Regions from separate parts of the Exiguobacterium sp. s102 genome, predicted to be linked through region 2. Evidence: riboswitches for the same ligand, from Rfam matches in the RefSeq annotation. Region 2 holds a riboswitch; each other region holds the start of a gene.
What was found. A riboswitch is a leader RNA that binds a small molecule or an ion and turns the genes downstream of it on or off. The one in region 2 is predicted to bind thiamine pyrophosphate.

Region 1: linked by a shared signal. The riboswitch ahead of thiT (energy-coupled thiamine transporter ThiT) and the one ahead of KNQ02_RS08090 (3-oxoacyl-ACP reductase) in region 2 are both predicted to bind thiamine pyrophosphate.
Region 3: linked by a shared signal. The riboswitch ahead of thiD (bifunctional hydroxymethylpyrimidine kinase/phosphomethylpyrimidine kinase) and the one ahead of KNQ02_RS08090 (3-oxoacyl-ACP reductase) in region 2 are both predicted to bind thiamine pyrophosphate.

Annotation. Positions count from the first base shown of each region.
Region 1 is NZ_JACSML010000001.1:735,447-742,922, forward strand. It holds gene KNQ02_RS03545 (Stp1/IreP family PP2C-type Ser/Thr phosphatase) at 1-35, shown strand, start outside; gene pknB (Stk1 family PASTA domain-containing Ser/Thr kinase) at 38-1,954, shown strand; gene rsgA (ribosome small subunit-dependent GTPase A) at 1,991-2,896, shown strand; gene rpe (ribulose-phosphate 3-epimerase) at 2,898-3,554, shown strand; TPP riboswitch at 3,575-3,681, shown strand; gene thiT (energy-coupled thiamine transporter ThiT) at 3,746-4,306, shown strand; gene KNQ02_RS03570 (thiamine diphosphokinase) at 4,309-4,908, shown strand; gene KNQ02_RS03575 (amino acid permease) at 5,539-6,951, opposite strand; gene rpmB (50S ribosomal protein L28) at 7,091-7,279, opposite strand.
Region 2 is NZ_JACSML010000002.1:598,270-605,745, forward strand. It holds gene KNQ02_RS08075 (Na+/H+ antiporter family protein) at 80-1,402, opposite strand; gene KNQ02_RS08080 (beta-class carbonic anhydrase) at 1,545-2,096, opposite strand; gene adhE (bifunctional acetaldehyde-CoA/alcohol dehydrogenase) at 2,429-5,023, shown strand; TPP riboswitch at 5,173-5,273, shown strand; gene KNQ02_RS08090 (3-oxoacyl-ACP reductase) at 5,393-6,163, shown strand; gene KNQ02_RS08095 (LLM class flavin-dependent oxidoreductase) at 6,201-7,476, shown strand, end outside.
Region 3 is NZ_JACSML010000004.1:116,123-123,598, forward strand. It holds gene KNQ02_RS11635 (CHASE3 domain-containing protein) at 1-21, shown strand, start outside; gene KNQ02_RS11640 (ArsR/SmtB family transcription factor) at 111-485, opposite strand; gene KNQ02_RS11645 (hypothetical protein) at 563-1,006, opposite strand; gene thiE (thiamine phosphate synthase) at 1,021-1,659, opposite strand; gene thiM (hydroxyethylthiazole kinase) at 1,649-2,419, opposite strand; gene thiD (bifunctional hydroxymethylpyrimidine kinase/phosphomethylpyrimidine kinase) at 2,400-3,209, opposite strand; TPP riboswitch at 3,326-3,436, opposite strand; gene KNQ02_RS11665 (murein hydrolase activator EnvC family protein) at 3,498-4,772, opposite strand; gene KNQ02_RS11670 (murein hydrolase activator EnvC family protein) at 4,976-6,427, opposite strand; gene KNQ02_RS11675 (VOC family protein) at 6,688-7,095, shown strand; gene KNQ02_RS11680 (type 1 glutamine amidotransferase domain-containing protein) at 7,149-7,476, opposite strand, start outside.

The DNA.
Region 1 (7,476 bases), on a different contig from region 2:
CTGCCATCCGTTTCAAAGAAAGAAAGAGGGGCTGAATATGCGATACGGAGATCGATTAAATGACCGCTACCGCATAGAACGGCTAGTTGGAAATGGCGGGATGGCGAATGTCTATCAAGCTTATGATGAAATCTTAAAACGGAATGTCGCAATCAAAATTTTACGGACTGAATTTTCGCATGATGAACAATTCATTCGGCGCTTTGAGCGCGAAGCTCATGCTGCGACAAGTTTGAACCATCCGAATATCGTTGCCGTCTATGATGTCGGTGAAGAGGATTCGATTTACTATATCGTGATGGAGTTCATCGATGGGATGACGTTGAAAACCTACTGTGAAGGACGACCGCTCGCAATCAATAAAGCGGTTGAAATCATCAGTCAGATTTGTGACGCGATTGATCATGCCCATGCCCATCGCATCATCCACAGAGATATAAAACCACAAAATATGCTCGTCCGAGAGGATGGTACGGTCAAGGTGACGGACTTCGGTATTGCCGTCGCGATGTCGAACGCGACATTGACACATACGATGTCCGTTCTTGGTTCAGTGCATTACTTCTCACCTGAGCAGGCAAAAGGAAAATTTGCCGATGAAAAATCGGATATTTATTCGCTCGGTGCTGTCCTTTATGAACTCGTGACAGGACACGTCCCGTTCGAAGGAGATTCACCCGTTGCCGTGGCATTAAAACACTTGCAAGATACAGCGCGGCGGCCATCCGTCTTGAATCCTGCCGTGCCGCAAGCGCTAGAAAACTGTATCATGCAGGCACTAGCGAAGGCCCCGCACGATCGGCAACAATCCGTTGCTGAATTTCGGGAAGATATGGTGACGGCATTATCTGTTGAACGAGCAGATGAAGGGGTTCGCGGGGAAGATCCGATGGAGCAAACGATGGTGTTAAGTCCAGTCTCGACTCCGTCCGGAACTCCGGTCAAGGAAGAAGAAGCTACGGTCGCGACAGTTGTACCGAAACAAAAGAAAAAAAAGCGATGGTGGATTGTGCTCGTATTCCTCCTCTTACTCGGAGGTGCCGCGACGACGTTCGCGATGTGGCCGGATCCGACGGTCGTTGTGCCGGATGTCGCAAAAGAAGATGCGGACGAGGCCGAAAAACAACTTGAGAAACTCGGTTTTATCGTCGAATCGACTAAGCGATCGAGTGATACGATTGATGAAGGACTTGTCATCAGTCAAGCACCGCGGGCAAAAGTGACCGTCAAAAAAGGTTCGACGGTCAATCTTGTTGTCTCGACGGGCAGTGATCCGGTCGAAGTGCCGGATGTAACGGACGAAACAGAGAAAAAAGCGACCTCGATCTTGAAGGATGCTGGGTTCTCAAAAGTAGATGTCGAAAAAGAAGAGTCGGAAGACATTAAACAAGGCAATGTCATCCGGCAATCGATTTCAGCCGGAACAGAAGTGATTGCAAAGGAACAGACGATTACAATCACGGTATCCGAAGGTTCGTCAGCGTTTGAATTGAAGGATTTGACGAACATGTCGAGTGCTGAAGCAAAAGCGTACTTGGACGCGACAGGTCTCGACGGTACATTCGAACAAGAATTTTCGAGTGAAGTCGAACTGGACCAAGTCATTCGTCAATTTCCGCAAGCGGGTGTCAAAGTCGAGCCGAACGATTCCGTGACGGTCTTTATTTCAAAAGGGGAGGAAGAACAAACCGTGACGGCGACCTTCCCGGAAAAAGTAGCCTACGATGCTGTAGGTGAAGGGGATGAAGATCCGCCGCGGCAAGTCATTCGAATCGAGACGGATGATGCTAAAGGGAAACGTACGGTGATTGAAGAGTCGATTGACAGTGATGAAACATTTGATGTTCCGGTGACGATTGATCCGGGCGAAGAAGGAAAAATCACAATTTATAAAGATGATGTAGTGTATCGCTCGAAAACGATTACCTATAAACAAGCGAAAGCAGAACAATGAGTGTGCTACGAACCGCAAATTGAAGGAGGGCATGGGATGGCAGAAAATCGTATCGAAGAAAATCGGGACGGGACGATCATTCGTCTACAAGGTGGGTTTTATGATGTCATGACGACGCAGGGCGAGGTGCGATCGCGCGCTCGGGGAAACTTCCGAAAACGTGGTATCAGTCCTGTTGTAGGAGATGAGGTCGTATTGCATATCGAAAGCGAAACTGGATACATTTTAGAAGTGAAGGAACGGCAAAATTTCCTGGTTCGTCCACCGGTCGCAAACATCGATCAAGCGTTGCTTGTCGTCTCAGCAGCAGAACCGGACTTTTCAGCCCATTTGCTCGATCGATTTTTAGTCTTAATCGAAGCAAAAGAGATTCAACCTATCATTATCTTGACGAAGATGGATTTGTTGCAAGGAACAGCGGAAGCAGAAGTCCGGACGGCGATTGCCGGTTACCGACAAATCGGTTATCAGGTGATTGAGACGTCGAGTGAGACGCTAGAAGGGGTAGAGGAAGTCCGCCCGCTACTCAAGGAAAAAACAAGTGTGCTCGCGGGACAGTCGGGAGTCGGAAAAAGTTCATTGTTGAATGCGCTCGATGCGACGCTCGATCTCGAGACGAGCCACATCTCGAAATCGCTCGGACGCGGACGACATACGACGCGTCATGTGACGTTAATTCCGCTTGCAGAGGGCTTGATTGCTGATACGCCAGGGTTTTCGAACCTCGATTTTCCACACGAGATGGAAATCGAAGAATTACGTTGGTGTTTTCCAGAATTCGTCGCACGGCAAGATACGTGCAAATACCGTGGTTGCCTGCATTTAAACGAACCAGGCTGTGCTGTCAAAAAATCAGTTGAGGGAGAAGAAATCATGTCCTCACGCTATACGAATTATGGTATGTTTGTAGAGGAAATCAAGAATCGAGCGCGGAGGTATTGAAATGATTAAAATCGCACCATCTATTTTATCAGCAGATTTCGCCAACCTAGAACGAGACGTTAAAGCTGTCGAGGCGGCAGGAGCAGATTACATCCATTTCGACGTCATGGACGGCCAGTTCGTCCCGAACATTTCATTTGGTCTACCCGTCCTCAGTAGTCTTCGTCAAAAGACGGACATGGTCCTTGACGTTCATTTAATGATCGATCGACCAGAAAACTTCGTCGAAGCGTTTGTAGCGGCAGGAGCGGATATCGTCACCTTCCATGTCGAAGCGACGAATCATGTCCATCGTGTCTTGCAACAAATTAAAGGGGCTGGAGCAAAGGCCGGCGTCGTGCTGAATCCACACACGTCACTGTCGACGATTGAACATGTCCTAGAAGAAGTCGACATGGTCTTGTTGATGACGGTCAATCCAGGATTTGGCGGACAAGCTTTCTTGCCGAGCGTCATGACGAAGCTGAAGCAATTGGCGATGATCAAAGCAGAGCGCGGTTTGACGTTCGAAATTGAAATCGATGGTGGTGTCAACGCGGAAACGGCAAAACTGTGTATCGACAATGGGGCAAACGTCCTTGTCGCAGGTTCTGCAATCTACAATGCACCAGACTATGCGGAAGCCATCACTAGTATTCGAAACGCGGCTCACGTATAATAGAGCCAAGACAATTAAATTTTGACCGCAAGGGGTGTCGCGTCAAGCGGCTGAGAGAAGTGAGTAGACTTTAACCCTTCGAACCTGTTCCGTTCAGACGGACGTAGGGATGTGGCGCACGCAGGCAGTACGGCGTCCGTCGTACTGCCTTTTTGTTGTCATCATTATTTTATTTTTAGGAGGAACACAGTATGAAACGATTACAAATGTTAATGGAGATTGCGATTTTCGCGAGTCTCGGTGTTGTATTTGATTTATTGATTCCGTTCAAAATGCCACAAGGCGGATCCATCAGCTTAGCGATGTTACCGATTTTCGTCATGGCCTTTCGTCACGGCGTCGTTGGTGGTGTCATCACGGGTGCGCTCGTCGGAACGATTCAATTGATGTTCGCTCCGCAAGTCTTGACGGTCGTCCAACCGCTGCTTGACTATACGCTTGCATATGGTGTCGTCGGTTTGAGTGGAGTGTTTGCAGGCCAAGTCAAAAAAGCAGCAACAGAAGGTCAAAAAAAGCGTCTCATGACGATTGTTTTGTTTGCGACCTTGTTAGGTGCCGGTCTACGTTACATCTGTCATGTCATCAGTGGAATCGTCTTTTTTGCAGAGTATGCCAAAGGACCGGTCGTTCCTTACTCGTTCATTTATAACGCGACGTATATGGCTCCGTCGTACGTTTTATGTGGGGTCGTTGCAGGTATTTTGCTTACGACAGCACCACGTCTTTTACGTTACTCCGCTCGCGGTATTTAAAGATGAGAGTTTTAATCGTTGCGGCAGGACCGGCAGAAGACGTCCCGACGCTCGCACCATTCGTGAAAGACAAGACGATGATTATCGGTGTTGACGGCGGGATTGCGACATTAGTGGAGCAAGGACTTGATTTTGATGTGGCAATCGGTGACTTTGATTCGCTCGGATACGTTCCGGATGGTGGATTGCTTCATCCGGCAGAAAAAGATGAAACGGACTTAGAACTAGCGTTACGTTACGCTACCGAACAGGCTGCAGGTGCTGAACTACTCATCTTTGGTGCGACGGGTGGTCGGCTCGACATGACGCTACAGAACGTCTATTTGTTAAAACAATTTCCGATGGCACGACTCGTGACGAAACGTGAGGATGTCCGGTACTGGAAAACCGGTCAGTACGAACTCGCGTCTGAAGGGTATCATTACCTGTCATTCATTCCCCTTGTCCCGTCGAACTTGACGTTACGCGGCGTCAAATACCCCTTGACGGAGCATCCTGTTCCGGTCGGTGGTTCGCTGACGGTCAGCAATGAGTGGGTTGGTGTTGCGCAAGTGACGGTCGTCGAAGGGGAAGTCCTCGTCCTGCGCACGCATGAAAATTGAACTACCTCCACCTACGCTACGCTAAGAGGTGGAGGATTCCTGAGTTATCCGACCTATCGATCGAAACGTTATCAGGCTAACCCCGTCGTCCCGACGGTTGAACGTTAATCTTGTCCGTTTCTTTTGTGCGGATGCCTACTCTGCTTGGTTTTCGCTACTTCGGTCATCCGCAAGGTGAACGTTGAAGATTTTACGTGACAGACGAACTTCCTGTCACAACCCTATATCTTCAGTTTTCAAAGAACGTGACATTTTAATTATCCCTGCTTTTGCTTGTTGTTAAACCAAAAAAATGTAGGGCAATTGACGTGTCGTAAGACACGCCTTGCCCGAAGGCGATTCATCTCCCACCTACGCTGGGCTTCGCCCCAAGACGCTTAGAGGTGGGAGTATTCTCGCCTGATTTTTGATAAAAACGCGATAGACGCGATTCCATCATATCTCGCTGATGCGACCGGGACATGCGTTCTTCAAGTACACGTCATGACGTCATGAACAAAAAGATAGGTATGGCAAACGCCGATGACTCCGTATGTAAAACGGAAGCATCGGCGTTTTGATTTATTAGTCAGTCGACTGTTTAAGTTCAACGGATTCCGGCACCCGGTGTATCCAGGGCCAGATAACAAGTCATCGTTGTTCGTTTTGAAGTGTCGAACTGGCTGCTTGTTGTTCGCTTTTTGCAGCGATATGTTTTCCTTTGACGAAAAGATGGTAACTTGCCCATGTCAGTAGGAAGAAAGGGACGCCGAGATATAAGGCGACGCGTTGATCGGCTTGAAAACCTAAACTGATTAAGACGAGCAGATTGAGTGAGAATGAGAGGATGGGTAAGACTGGGAAGAACGGTGTTTTGAACTTCAGTTCGTCAAGCGTGTGTCCTGCCTTGATGAATTGGCGTCGGAAAGCGATTTGCGAAGCGGAAATCGAGATCCAACCGACTTGTGCTCCGAGACCGGCGATGGATAATAGCCAGATGAAGACGGTATCTTCTGCGAAGAATGCCGTCAATAAGGATAACATCGCGAACAGCATCGTGAACGTTAAGGCGCGCATCGGCACACCCCGCTGATTGACGATGGCGAGTTTCTTTGAAATCATGCCTTCTTGCGACATCGACCAGAGCATGCGTGTCGCAGCATACAGTCCAGAGTTTCCGACGGATAAGAGTGCCGTCAAAACGACGATGTTCATCAAATCTGCAGCATATGGGATACCGATTGCGTCAAATACCATGATGAAGGGACTGCTGATGCCGCTCGCCGATTCATACGGAATTAAAGCCCCGATAATTGTAATCGAGAGGACGAAGAAAATAAACGTCCGCCAAACCGTATTACGAATCGCTTTCGGAATCGATTTTTCTGGATCACTCGATTCCCCGGCAGCGACACCAATCAATTCTGTTCCTTGGAAAGCGAAGTTGACGGCAATCATCGTCGTCAAGACGCCGAGAGCCCCGTTCGGAAACCAGCCGTTCGCCGTGAAGTTCGCGAACAACGTAGCTGGTCGTTCAGCCGCCATATCAATCCATCCGAACCATGCGGCTCCCCCGAGTCCGATGAAGAACAGGATGGCGAGTACTTTAAGACTTGAAAACCAAAATTCTGCTTCTCCGAATGCTTTCGCAGAGATCGCGTTCAATCCGAATAAGATGACGGTAAATAAGGCGCACCAGATGACGACGGGAACCTGTGGAAACCAGCGATCCATCAGACTACCGGCAGCTGTGATTTCAAGAGCGACGGTCACGGCCCAGCCGAGCCAATAAATCCAACCGACGGCAAAACCGATGCCTGGACCGATAAAACGTGTCGTATACGTTTGGAATGAACCGGACACAGGCATGTGGACAGCCATCTCTCCTAGACAGAGCATCGTTAAGTACATGATTGTTCCGCCGACGATGTAACTGAGGACCGCCCCGAGTGGTCCTGCTTGCGAAATCGTCAACCCTGAACCGAGAAATAACCCCGTCCCGATAATACCACCAAGCGAAATCATGAATAGATGTCGGCTTGTCATGGCTCTTTTTAACTGCATGATGAATTCCCCCTTGAGCAATAAAGTAACTGCCAACTTATTGTAAGCGTTTTCAAATGCTGCGACAATTACTTTAGGAGAAAAATAAAAAAGACGACAAAAAAACCGGAAGGGAAGATTCCCGTCCGGTTTTTGCGCCTTATACGCGTTCGACTTTACCTGATTTAAGAGCTCGAGCTGAAACCCAAACCTTTTTAGGTTTACCGTCAACGAGGATACGTACTTTTTGTACGTTGACTCCCCAAGTGCGTTTCGTTTTGTTCAATGCGTGTGAACGGTTGTTTCCCGACTTCGGCGATTTTCCAGTAACGTAGCATTTACGTGCCATGCGTTCCGCCTCCTTTTATGTTGTTTTGCGTTCGTCCTAATAGACACTTTGCTATCTTAGCATGGTGTCAGGACGGTTGCAACATAAAAAAAGTAGCTGACAAGAAAAAAACTTGACAGAGAACCTCAAAATTTAAAATAATGGATGAGGATGATGGTAAAAGTTCATTTGACCGCTACTATTTTTCACTTATTCAT
Region 2 (7,476 bases):
CATCCCTTCATTTTAGAGAAGTCCACGCAAAATGGAAAGAAAAAAATCACCCCGTCGTTAAAACGAGATGATTTCTTCATTAAAGAATGACAGCAGCAATCGTACCGAAAATCAGCAATGGTAAGTTGTAGTGTAAAAATGTCGGAATGACCGTTTCACGCATGTGATCGTGTTGTCCGTCAGCATTCAATCCGCTCGTCGGTCCGAGTGTCGAATCACTTGCCGGACTACCGGCGTCACCGAGTGCACCGGCTGTACCGATGATGGCAATCGTCGCCTCGAGACTGAATCCGTACTGGATGCAAAGCGGCACGAAGATGGCGGCGATGACCGGAATCGTCGAGAAACTTGAACCGATTCCGACAGTGACAAGTAATCCAATCAATAGCATGACGAAGGCAGCGACGAGCTGCGAATCGCCCATTAACGATTTTGAGTTTTCAACGAGTGGTTCGATATCACCTGTCTCACGTAAAACGTTTGAGAAGCCATTCGCTGAAATCATGACGAATCCGATGAACGACATCATCCGCATACCGCGTGTGATGACATCGTCTGCTTCGCTGAAGCGGACGAGTCGTAACACGAGGAAGAGCAGGAGGCCGGTCGTCGCGGCGATGATCATCGATTCCGTCGTCAATTGGACGACGAGCGTCGCGATGACGACAATTGAACTCAGTAATAATTTGGATTTCGTGACGACAGGAATCTCGTAATCGTCCGGTGCGATGTTCCGCATCTCATATTCACGCGGTTTCCGGTAATTGTATAAACCGAGTAACAATCCGAACAACATCCCGAGCGCCGGAATCGCCATCGCTTTGATGACTGATGCGCCAGCGGTGTCCATCCCGTTTTCTTGTAAGTTCGGTAACAGAATCTGATTGAGATAGATATCACCGAAACCGATTGGTAAAAACATATACGGTGTGACGAGACCAAACGTCATGATGATGGCCATCCGGCGCCGGTCAATTTTCAAATCATTAAACAGACCGAGTAATGGCGGGATGATGATCGGAATGAAGGCGATGTGAATCGGCAAGACGTTTTGTGAACTGATTGCGAGTAATAAAATCGCGAACATGATGAACCCTTTTAACTTCTTGACCGACGTCGCATCGGCACTTCCTTTTGAGCGAGCAATCAAGCTATGTGCGAGGGCGTCCGGCAAACCTGTTTTCGACAGGGCGACGGCGAACGCACCAAGCAAGGCATAACTGAGGGCAATTTCTGCGCCGGCTCCAAGACCGCCTGAGAAACTTTCGATCGTTTTCGTTAAACCAAGACCGCCGAGTAAACCACCGGCGAGAGCGCTGATGACCATCGCGAGGACGATGTGGACACGGAAGATGGCTAAGACAAATAAAAGGATAACGGCTAAAACAACAGCATTGAACATAACTATAAAACCACGCTTTCTTTTGGTATCACTGTACTATACTAAAGTATCATACAGACCGTTCTTTTTGCTGTCAAGAAAAAAACATAAAAAGGCACGACCGGTGTCGGTCGTACCTTCTTTCTACTATATAAGGACAAGTTTAGCAATCGACGCGGTCGAGTTTCCCTGTTCCCGGGTCGATGACGAGCCCGTGGACGTTCGTGCCCGGTGGTAATAATGGATGGTTTTTAATCAGACCGACGGAATGACTGACGTTTTCTTCGACTGACGTGAACCCGCGTAACCATTGCTTCAAGTCGACGCCGGATGCTTCGAGTGTCTTTAGGACTTGTTGATTGATGCCGCGTCCTTCCATCTCGGCAATCATGTTTGCCGGATCGATCGTACTCATGCCGCAGTCGTGGTGACCGATGACGATGACTTCTTCCGCCCCGAGTGCGTACAAGGCGACGAGGATCGAGCGCATGACGGAACCGAATGGGTGTGACAGAACGGCCCCTGCATTTTTAATGATCTTCGCATCGCCGTTTTTTAGACCGAGCGCGTGCGGGAGGAGTTCCGTCAAGCGGGCATCCATACACGTTAAGATCACGACCTTTTTATCAGGGAATTTATCCGAGATGAATTGTTCGTATTGTTTTTCTTCGACGAATTGTTCGTTGAACGCAAGCATTTGATTGACGATTGTCATGAAACTTCCTCCTTCAAAACAAATAAATATGTATCTTTTAATAGATTACACGATGTTTTGTCCGTCAGACAAGCAAAGAAAATAGGTGCTGTGAGAAAAGTCACAGGCAAGGGATTCAAAAAGGATGCCTTGTCCGACAACACCTTTTGAGAATGAGAACGTTTTCAATGATGTGAAATAGTTCACAGGATGGTCATGCACAAATCATCAAAAAGGCGGTATGATTGATTTGTGAAGGAAAGCACAAACTATTGAATATCAGCTTGGCATTCCTAACATTTAGTAGGGAAATGCAGACTCAGATTCGTTCCAAAATAGGGAGGAAACCTAACATGGCTGTCAAAGAAAAAATCAAACAAGACGTATCACCTGTCGAACAAACGATCAATAAAATCGTTGCAAAAGGTCAAACCGCATTACAGGAATTATTAACATTTGATCAAGAGAAAATCGATACGATTGTCCGTGACATGGCGCTTGCCGGTCTCGAACGTCACGTTGAACTGGCACGACTCGCCGTTGAAGAAACAGGACGTGGTGTCTTTGAAGATAAAATGATTAAAAATATGTTTGCGACGGAATATATCTATAACAGTCTCCGTGATGAAAAAACGGTCGGCGTCTTAGAAGAAGATGTTCAAAACGGCATCACCTATATCGCAGAACCGGTCGGTGTCGTCTGTGGCGTCACACCTGTGACGAATCCGACATCAACGACGATGTTCAAAGCGTTGATCGCGATTAAAACACGAAACCCGATTGTGTTCGCCTTCCACCCGTCAGCGCAAAACTGCTCACTCGAAGCAGCGAAAACGTTACGTGACGCGGCTGTCAAAGCCGGCGCACCGCGTGACTGTATCCAGTGGGTCGAACAACCGTCACTCGAAGCAACAAAAGTCTTGATGAACCACACGGATATCGCGATGGTCCTTGCGACCGGCGGAGCCGGCATGGTCAAATCAGCCTATTCAACAGGAAAACCGGCACTCGGTGTCGGACCGGGGAACGTCCCGTGCTACATCGAAAAAACAGCAAAAATCAAACGTGCCGTCAGTGACCTTGTCCTCTCCAAAACGTTTGATAACGGCATGATTTGTGCATCGGAGCAAGCGGTCATCATCGATCAGGAAATCTACGCGGAAGTCCGGGCGGAGATGGAAGCACTCGGTTGCTACTTCTGTACAGCAGATGAGAAAAAACGTCTCGAAGCGCTCGTCATCAAAACCGATACATGTGCCGTCAATGCCGACATCGTCGGGAAACCGGCAACCTGGATCGCAGCAAAAGCCGGCATCGACGTTCCGAGCAACACCGTCATGCTCGTCGCAGAACTTGAAAAAGTCGGCTCAGAAGAACCACTCTCACACGAAAAACTAAGCCCTGTCCTTGGTGCGTATAGCGTCCAGTCAACGGAAGATGCGTTCCATGTCGCCGAACGGATGCTTGAAATCGGTGGCCTCGGTCATACGGCAGTCATCCACACGACGAATGACGACTTGATGACGGCATTCGGAATGCGGATGAAAGCCTGCCGGATTCTCGTCAACAGCCCGTCAGCACACGGTGGGATTGGTGATCTGTATAACGAATTGACACCATCACTGACACTCGGTTGCGGCTCTTACGGGAAAAACTCCGTCTCTGAAAACGTAACGGCGAAACATCTACTCAATGTCAAGAAGGTGGCGAGACGACGCGTGAACATGCAGTGGTTCAAAGTACCGGAAAAGATTTTCTTTGAAAAAAATTCAGTCCAATACTTGAAATCGATTCAAGATGTCTCACGTGCGTTGATCGTCACCGATCAAGCGATGGTCGAGTTCGGCTACGCGGATAAAGTCATCCGCAACTTACCGGCAGGCGTCAGCTACCGGATCTTCGACCAAGTCGAACCGGATCCATCGGTTGCAACGGTTCAGACAGGAGCGCAAGCGATGCGCGACTTCAAACCGGACTTGATCATCGCCCTCGGTGGCGGATCAGCGATGGATGCAGCGAAAGGCATGTGGCTCTTCTACGAGCAACCGAACGAAACGTTCTCGAACTTACGTCAAAAGTTCCTCGATATCCGGAAACGGGCCTATAAATTCCCGGCGCTCGGTAACAAAGCGAAGTTCGTCGCGATTCCGACGACGTCCGGAACAGGATCTGAAGTCACACCGTTTACCGTCATCACGGACAAAGAGAAAAACGTCAAGTATCCGATTGCTGACTATGCATTAACACCAGACGTCGCAATCATCGATCCGGAATTCGTCATGACGGTCCCGGCATCAATCACGGCAGACACCGGAATGGACGTCTTGACACATGCGACAGAGGCCTTCGTCTCCGTCCTCGCGAACGACTATACGGATGGACTGGCGCTAAAAGCGATCAAGATGATCTTCGACTACTTGCCACGCGCTTATGCGAATGGTGACGATGCCGAAGCACGCGAAAAAGTTCACAATGCGTCAACGATGGCCGGAATGGCGTTTGCCAATGCCTTCCTCGGGATTAACCACTCGATCGCGCACAAAATCGGTGGGGAGTTCCACACGCCACACGGTCGGACGAATGCGATTCTGATGCCACACGTCATCCGCTACAATGCAGCGAAACCGACGAAACTCGCTTCGTTCCCGAAATATGAATCATTTATCGCTGATGAACGGTACGCAGAAATCGCGCGTTATCTCGGACTACCGGCAGCGACAACGGAACAAGGTGTCGAATCACTAATCCAAGCGATCACAGAACTCGGACAACAGTTGAACATCAAAATGTCATTCAAAGCCCAAGGCATCAAAAAAGCCGACTTTGAAGCAAAACTCGACAAGATGGCCGTCGATGCATTCGAAGATCAATGTACGACAGCGAATCCAAAAATGCCGCTCGTGACGGAACTTCGGAACATCATGGAGCTTGCGTACGAAGGCGTATAACAGAGAAAAAAATCATGGCAATTCAAAAGAGCCTTGCTTCCGGTCGACGGAGGCAAGGCTTTCGTTCGTAATCAGAAGAGACACCGATAAAACTGTCTTGTCATTATTGACAGATATTTCTAAGACCGCTAAAGTGAAGGTAACTTGAATAGAATCACTAGGGGTGTTGCTAAACTGAGATGAGTAGATACTCAAACCCTTTGAACCTGAACTAGTTCGTACTAGCGTAGGGAAGTGTAGACTCTAATAAACCAGCGAAGACCAGTCTGTCGGTTTTTTGCTATGTGATTATTTAGACGTGCGCAACTTTCCTTTTGGAGAGTTGCGCTTTTTTTGTTTACGACTTCGCTATTTAAGTTGCAAAAGACGATGAAGGAGTGGAAGACAGTGAACAGAACGGTAGTAGTGACGGGAAGCAGTCGGGGACTTGGCGCGACGATTGCAAGAGTATTGGTGAACAATGGGTTTAAAGTTGTGATTAATTATTATAAGAGCAAGGATGCGGCAGAGGAACTCGTAAATGAGCTCGGTGCAGAACATGCCATTGCCCTGTATGCGGATGTCACGAAGCGAGAAGACGTCGAGACATTGATGCAGTCAGCGACAGCTCATTACGGACAAATCGATGTCGTAATCAATAATGCCTTAGTCGATTTTAAGTTCGATCCGCGCGCTCAAAAATCATTCATCGATTTGGAATGGGAAGATTATCAAAAACAGTTGGATGGCACGTTGAAAGCAGCGTTCCACGTCGTGCAAAGTGTTCTGCCGCAATTCATTGAACGAAATAACGGCACCATCATCAGCATCGGCACGAATCTGTATCAAAACCCGGTAGTTCCCTATCACGAATATACGACGGCAAAAGCAGGGTTGATCGGCTTTACGCGTAATCTTGCATCAGAGCTAGGACAGTACGGCATAAACGTGAATGTCGTCTCCGGCGGCTTGTTAAAAGTGACGGATGCCAGTGCTGTGACGACCGCTGAAGTATTCGAATTGATTGCCCAATCAACTCCGTTAAAAAGAGTGACGACGCCGGAAGAGGTTGCGCAATTGGTCGCCTTTTTAGCGTCAGAAGCAGCCTCTGGCATTACCGGTCAAAATCTAACCGTAGATGGCGGATTGACGATGAACTGATGTCAGCGCTCAGGAGAAAGGAGTCAGGGACCTAAAGATGACGAAAACGAAGCAGTTAAACATCGGTGTTTTATTGTACGGCTGTGGCCATCATCAAGCGGCATGGTTAATGCCGGATTCTGCGATTGAAGAAATCGGGGAGAGCGGTTATTATCAGCGATTGGCTCAACTAGCGGAAGCGGGCTGCCTGGATGCTGTATTTTTTGCTGACAATCAATCTTTTCCTGCTGCAAACGCAACTGAACTACCGGCCTTTTGGCTCGATCCTGTAATCAATTTAACCGCTATTTCTCAAGTAACCCGCCATATCGGGTTAGTTTCAACGATATCGAGTACGTTTTCAAATCCGTATACAGCGGCGAGACAACTGTTAAGCCTTGATCACGTGACGAACGGGCGTGTCGGCTGGAACCTGGTGACGTCGATGACGGACTGGGAAGCGTTAAACCATAGTATGGATGCGCTCCCTGCAAGGGACGAACGGTATCAAAAGGCGGATGAATTTGCATCTGTAATGGAAAAATTATTTTTATCCTGGGATCGAGCTGATTTCCTTTCGAGCCGGACGGACAACCGGTTAATTGATCCTGAAAAGATTCAACCGATCCATCATAGCGGGACCTACTTCAACGTAAAAGGTCCTTCGTCTACACCGCGTAGTCCTCAAGGGAAGCCGGTGGCGATGCAGGCGGGTGCATCTGCCCAAGGGATTGCACTTGCATCAAAGCACGCGGATGCCGTCTATTCGGTGTCGTGGAATGTAAAGCAAGCGAAAGCATTCCGGGAAAGTCTACAGACACAAATCAAAGAAAGTGAGTCACCGGAGCGGCAGATTAAAATCTTTCCAGGATTGGTTACATACGTCGGTCGAACCCGGGAAGAGGCGCTGGCGAAGAAAGCCGAACTGGATGAGAAATTACCGGTCGCGAATGCCTTGAAGCAACTGAGTTTCTTTTTGCAACAGGACTGTTCTGATTGGGATCTTGACAAAGCGGTGCCGTCCTTACCGCCTGTCGATGCGTTTTCAGGACCGGTCGGACGCTATAAAACGATTCTTGAAATCATCGATGATACAAAGCCTACGCTAAGAGAACTGTTAGGTTATCTGGCAGCTGGTGGGGGACACCTGACACTGATAGGTACACCGGAAGAAATCGTCGATCAGATGGAGCTGTGGTTTGAAATGGGTATCGCAGACGGATTTAATCTGATGCCGCCGTCACTCCCGTCAAGCTTAGAGGATTTTGTAGACCTGATCGTTCCTGAACTGCAAAAAAGAGGGTTGTTTAGAGAAGCCTATCAAGGGACTACGC
Region 3 (7,476 bases), on a different contig from region 2:
TTCTTCCATCGAATCAAATAATCTGTTGTTTCATACGATTAGCTTCGTGAAAAAGCTAAAAAACGCACCGCAGTTCTTTATCGGACTGCGGTGCGTTTTTTATATTTTTCTCAAGAAGAAGCCTTTCCTTCATTCACATGCTCCATTGCCAAATGAACTAACGACGAGACATGATGGTCATCAAGTGAATAATAGACAACTTTTCCTTCTTTACGATATTTGACGAGACCTTGTTTCAATAACGTTCTTAAGTGATGCGAAGCCGTCGCAATCGAACAATCAACTGATGCCGATACGTCACAAACACAAAGTTCTCGCTCGACCGTCAATGCATAAGCGATTCGTAGACGCGTTGCGTCCGATAACACTTTAAACAATTTCCCAATCTCAAGCGTCGGGATTTTCTCAACGGCATGACCAATTTCAGTCGCACGTTTTTTATCGATCGCAATCGTCTCACAGCGTGGTGCCTCCACTGTCTTCACCTCTCCTCCAAACTATTGCACCATCCTAAAACAACAAATGCAAGTAAGATGACTACGATGATTCGCGAGGTGAAGATTCATTTCCGATGTTTTTTTTGGATTGTACGAAAAACTGCCCATCCCCCTAATCGATTCCCGATATCCCAAACGATTCGATTAGTATCGACAGCCCGTACACCGATATCGATGATACTTGTATTTCGCAATCGCTCCTTATATCGATTCGATAGGAAGCGTGGTAACGGTACTTGTAACATCACTCGATAAAATAAATCCAGGTGTGTATGGCCCCAGATTTCCGTAGCGATGGATGCCGTTTTAATCAACAGCGGCCGTTTATATCGTTGTTGGTGTTTGTTTTTTAACAAAACCGCCAATTCAAATGCATAACGATTCGGATAGGGAAACAATTTCCAACCTAAATGATACTTTCCACGGTTGTCGATTCGAATGATTTGTGGTTCGATTCGATACCGAATCCAGCCTCCCCGAAAGCGAATGACTTGCCATTTCACGTACATCACCTCTTCAGTGATTATACCCGGTCTGATACTATTTGACGCGCAGTCTGAACCGCCTCTTTGAACTCTCGTGCCGCACGTTCAATATCTGGTGCTGCGAATAAGGCAGAGACGACGGCATATCCTTCAAGCATCTCGAATAAGTCGGGCACCACATGATGTGTGATTCCACCAATCCCGACGAGAGGAAGGGAAACAGCCCGGCGAATCGCCCGGAGTGTTTCGTTTGTCATCTGACTCGCATCGTCTTTTGTCGCCGTTGGATAGAGCGACCCTACGCCAAGATAAGTTGCCCCGTCTTGCTCTGCTTCGATTGCCTGTTCAACGGTTGAAACAGAAACCCCAATCGTGGCTTCCGGTAACAGCTTACGTGCTTCCTTCAAAGGGATGTCCTCTTGCCCGATATGCAGACCTGCACCGACGATTTGTGCGATATCAATCCGGTCATTGATGATGAGTGGGACGCCGTAACGAGACATCATTTTCTTCAAGTCACTCGCTTGTTCGAGAAATTCTTTCCCTTGCGCCTGCTTTTCACGAAGCTGGACCATCGTCGCGCCACCTTTTATTGCTGCTTCGACCGCATCAATCAAGGCAACGTCCGGGTGAAAGCGCCGATCTGTTACCGCATAAACCGTGTAATCATTCTCCACTGGTCAATACCCCTTTCAAACTTTCTTCTGTAGTCAAGCTGATTGCGTTGAACAACCCCATCCGGAAATCACCAAGTCCCGCTGCTTCATCTGCGACTTCACCCGCTTTTCCCATTAAATACGTCCCATAGGTCGCTGCTTCGAATGCATCATACCCTGCTCCAAGTAGGGTTCCGATGAGCGATGCCGTCATGCAACCTGTCCCTGTAATGTGTCCGAGTCGTGGCGTTCCTACGGTTAGTTTTACTTGTCGCTTGCCGTCTGTAATGAAATCAACCGGTCCCGTTACGACGAGAGTCGTCCCGAGCCGTCCAGCAAACTCATGGACGACTTGAAAATCTAATGTCTCTCCGGAAGCGACATCGACTCCTTTTGAACGTCCGACTTGACCGATGAGCGTCTTGATTTCAGAGACGTTCCCCTTAATGACCGTAAAATGAATTGCTTCGAGTAACTCTTTCGTGAATTGTGTCCGAAGTGTCGTCGCCCCCATTCCGACTGGATCTAAAATAATCGGTTTCTTCAATCGGTTAGCCGTTTGACCTGCCAACAATTGCGACGCTCGTGAAGCTGCGTTCAATGTCCCGATATTGATAACGACAGCATCTGCATGTCCAACCATTTCCTCGACTTCTAGGATATCTTCCGCCATGACAGGTGAACCCCCGAGCGCAAGGGTCATATTGGCACACTCATTAATCGTGACCGCATTCGTTAAATGATGAATTAATGGTTTTTTATCATGAATGGTTGTAAGCATCCGTTTCCCTCCAAATGTCATAAAAGTGATGTGTCGGTCCGATTCCGTTCCCTAAGGCAAATCCATGCCGGATTGCTTCAGTTACGTACCGTTTAGCATAAATCACGCTATCCTTCAGGGAATCTCCCAGCGCAAGACGTGCCGCAATCGCGGAAGACAATGTACATCCAGTACCATGTGTATGCTGGCGTTTTAATCGTGCCTCCTGAAACAGATGATGCATCCCTTCCGTGTATAAAATATCCGAGGCATCCGTACTTTCAAGATGACCGCCTTTTAACAGGATAGCGATATCTCGTTTTTGTGCGAATTCCGTCGTCGCCAGCTTCATTTCATCAATTGTCGAAATCGCTTGCCCTAACATGCGTTCCATTTCCGGAATATTCGGGGTCGTCAAGGTTGCAAGCGGCATTAAATGCTCCATTAATGCTTGTTCAGCATATTTCCTTAACAGCGCATGCCCCCCTTTTGCGACCATCACGGGGTCTAAGACGACTGGTCCCTGATAATGTTTCAAACATTTGGCAATGACTTGAATCGTTTTTTCATTCGAGACCATCCCAATTTTAACGGCATCTACACGAATATCGCTAAAAATCGAGTTCAACTGGGCTTCGACAAGCGTTGGTGATACATCTTCAACTGCTTGTACGCCTAACGTATTTTGCGCTGTGATAGCAGTAATTACACTCATACCGTAAACCCCAAGAGCAGAAAAAGTTTTTAAGTCGGCTTGAATTCCAGCTCCACCACTAGAGTCTGATCCAGCAATCGTCAGTACATGTTTCATCGATAGACCTCACTTTCTATGAGAGCACAAGGAGAAAGCGGAACGAAAAAAAGCGCCGTCCGCTGTAAAAAAGCAGACGACGCCATGAAAAACCAACGAGTGTGGTCACTTATTCATGTCTTCAATCTCAACTTTCCTACGCTGGTATTATCCAGATCAGGTGATAGGGTCGAAAACAGAATGGTTTTCCTCTCAGCCAGATTCCTCCAGCTCCCCTAGTTGCTCATGATTTAAATTTCTCTTTCACTGTAGCATAGCGCCATAAAAAAAACGAGCCGAAGCTCGTTTTTATAAGTATGCTAATGGATTAACTGTGTTAGCTGGTCCTGTCGCACTGTATTGGTAACCACCAATATGCAATTCAAAATGAAGATGTGCGCCCGTCGAGTTTCCCGTATTTCCGAGCGTACCGATTTGTTGCCCTTGCGAGACCGTTTGTCCAGCATGAACTGATAATGAATTCATATGCGCGTAAACTGTTGTATACACTTTCCCATTCAAGAAATGTGAAATCATCACGTGATTTCCGTACGGTCCACCGCTTCCTGCTGTGATGACCGTTCCTGAAGCTGCTGCGACGATTGATGATCCGACTGACCCTCTAAAGTCGACACCATTATGGAAAGTATACCCATTCGCACCACTCGCTGGTCCGAATCCTTGTGAAACACTTCCTGACGCAGGGCGAACGAACTGCGCCGAACCACTCGGAACACTAGCGACTGGCGTAGCACTTACGACCTTCTTAGACGTCCCGGCGTTGTTTTTTTCCGCCACCTCCGCCGCCTTTTCCGCTGCCGCTTTTTCAGCTGCTGCCTTTTCCGCTGCTGCTTTAGCTGCTGCCTTTGCTGCCGCAATCGCACGTTCTTGCGCTTCTAATGTCGCTTGAAGTTCTTTCGCATTCAGAAGTTTTGTCGTAAATTTTGTTTTACCTTGACGTAATTTTTTTAAGGTTGCACTACGTGCTTTCATTTGCTGTTTGAGTTCCTTTTTTTGAACCAAAAGGGCTTCTTTTTCTTTCACTCGCTCTTCCTTTTTATCCACAAGCGTCGCTTTAGCATCAGCTAATTTTTTTTGCGTTTCAAGGTAAGCAGAAATCATCTTGTCATCTTGTTCAGCAATTTTTTTCCCTGCCATCACACGACTAAAGAGATCGCCAAGATCTTTCGAACCAAAAATGACTTCTTCCCATTTAATCGAATTCCCATCATTTTCTTGAAGCACACGAAGGCGGTCTCCTAACAGCTCTTCCTGGCGTTTTAACATTTCTTCATAATGGATAATGTCTGCCTCAAGCTCTTCAATTCGTTCATTCAACTGACGAATCTGTTTATTTTTTTCTGAGACACGAAAAATATTTTCATTGATTGCTGCATCAATCGCATTGATTTGACGTTGCTCTTTTGAAATTTTAGATTCTTGTTTTTTGATTGATTTTTCTAGTTTACGTTGTTCAGCTGCATTATCTGCTTTCTTTTCTTTGATTGTAGCCGCTTGAGTGATTGGGGTGTTCGTCAATAATAACGTCCCTAATAGTACGGTAGAAAATAACTTTTTTAGCATATGTGAGTTCCTCGCTTATGTATGAATTCGATTTTTGAAGTCCTGTTCCGTAGTGAAACTATCTGAAATTGATTATAGCACCGTAATAGTTTCAGAAAAATTTCATTTACATTTCAAATGAAAACGTTATTTTGTAATATAACAACTAATTATTCAAACTGTATAAAAAAGAACCTCTACAATGTAGAGGTTCTTTTACGATTTTATAACATTGACATAGGATTAACACTATTTGCAGGGCCTGTTCCGCTGTAGATATACCCACCGACATGAATTTCGAAGTGTAGGTGTGGTCCAGTCGAGTTACCCGTGCTACCAAGTGCACCGATTTGTTGTCCCTGGCTGACACGTTGTCCTGCACGCGCATTCAATGAACTCATGTGCGCGTAAACCGTCGTATACGTTTTTCCGTTCAATTGGTGAGCAATCATGATGTGATTTCCGTAAGGACCACTACTAGAAGCCGTAATGACAGTTCCTGTTGCTGCTGCGACAATTGGTGTTCCAACCGGTGCACCAAAGTCGATTCCATTATGGAATCCATACCCATTTTCACCACTTGCTGAGCCGTATCCTTGTGTAGTCGCACCACTTGTCGGATGAATGAACAATGCTGAAGATGCAGCTGGAGCCGGAGCTGGATTCGGTGCTACTGGTGCTGGTTTTGGTGTTACAGGCGCTGGTGTCGGCGTTGATTGTTTTGTTGAATTCGTTGTTGCTTTTTGACGCGCTGCTTGTTTTGCAGCTTGCTCGGCTGCCGCTTTTTCTGCTGCAGCTTGCTCAACTGCTGCCTTTTCTGCCGCTGCCTGATCGGCTGCTGCTTGTGCTGCTTGAGCTTCAGCACGGGCTTTTGCTTCTCGTGCTTCTTGTGCTTTGCGCTCTTTTTCAATCCGTGCTTCACGTTCACGTGCCGCTTTTTCTGCCGCGATTGCTTTTTCTTGCGCAATCAAGATTTGTTGAACTTCTTTCGCGTCCATCAACTGTGTCTCAAATTTCTTTTTTTGCTTCTTAAGTTCTTTAATGCGTTTGTTTCGTTCACTGATTTGTTGTTCGAGCTCTGCCTGTTGACGCTTTAATTCTTTTTTCTCTGTCACAAGCTTTGCTTTTTTATCTTTAAGTTCTGCTTGGGCATTCGCTAATTTCTTTTGCGTGTTCTGGTAATCCGTAATCATCTTATCATCTTGTTGTGAGATGGATTTCCCCGCTAGCACACGGCTGACGAGATCTCCGACATCTTTCGAACCAAAGATGACTTCTTCCCATTTAATCGAATTACCATCATTTTCTTGCATGACACGTAAACGATCGCCGAGCAATTCTTCTTGACGTTTCAGCTTGGCTTTATATTTTTCGATTTGCTTACCAAGTTCGACGATTTCAGCTTCTGTCGCCTTGATTTGACGATCTTTTGCTTCGACGGCAAACATTTTTTCATTCAATGCTTCGTCTAAACGATTCACTTCTTGTTGTGTCTTCGAAATTTTCTCACCTTCGTGATTCACAGAAGACTCAAGATTTTTTTGTGTATTTTGGTTTTCTTGTTGCTTTTGTTCGTTTTTAGCTTTTTGTTCACTTAAATCATCTGCTGATGCAAAATAAGGAGTTGATGAAAGGACAAGTGCGGAAACGATGAGCGACGTAAACGTTTTTTTCATGTAGTATTCCCTCTTTTTCTCTATAATTTTATTGTAGTCAAAAGTATGCTTTATTTAAATTTCATTTTAATGTTTAAATTTTATAAGAACGTTTTTGATTATAGCATTCATTTTGCCTCTATTATATTTCAGTGAGATTTCATTTTGTATAAGTTTATTGGTTAATTATGTAATACGATGAAGCTCCTTTAGTGAAAATACCTGCGCGTTGCACCTTGAGGGAAGTTTTGGCACACTAGTGGTGTAAGGGAGGAATTATAGTGAAACTTGATCATACTGGAATTGCCGTCCGTGATATGCAAGAAGCCATTACTTTTTATACAACAATTTTAGGAGGGAAATTAGTCCGTGAATATTCAAACCCCGCTCCAGGCGTGGCATCGAATATCGCTGTCATTGAATTTGAAGATGCACACATTGAACTACTGACACCAACAAGCGCTGACAGCCCAATCGCTCGTTTCTTAAAACAACGTGGTAAAGGGGTACATCACATCGCTTACCGCGTTGACGATTTAGATCAAGCGATTCTCGATGCAAAAGAACAGGGACTTACGTTCCTCGAAGATACGTACCGGTCAACGCCTTTTGGCCGTCGTTTGATTTACATGAATCCGAGGCATTCACATGGGGTCATCACTGAGCTTTGCGATTACCCAAACGCTTAACGCAAAAACAAATCCCCTACACGACCTGTGAAGGGGATTTGTTTTGCATGAACTTATGCGAGCTTCGCTAACATTTCACGGTTGAACGCCGGAATATCATCTGGTTGACGACTCGAGACGAAGTTATCATCGACGACGACTTCAGTGTCTTCGAAATCAACCCCAGCATTTTCCAAATCGATTCGGATTGATTTATACCCTGTCATCTTGCGCCCCTTAACAATTTTAGCGTTAATCATTAATTGTGGACCATGACAAATCGCGAAGACTGGTTTCTTCGACATATCGAACTCTTCTACGAAAGAGACAAAACGTTCGTCTTCACGTAATAAATCTGGTGAAAATCCACCCGGAATCAACAGCGCATCATAGTCTGCCGGT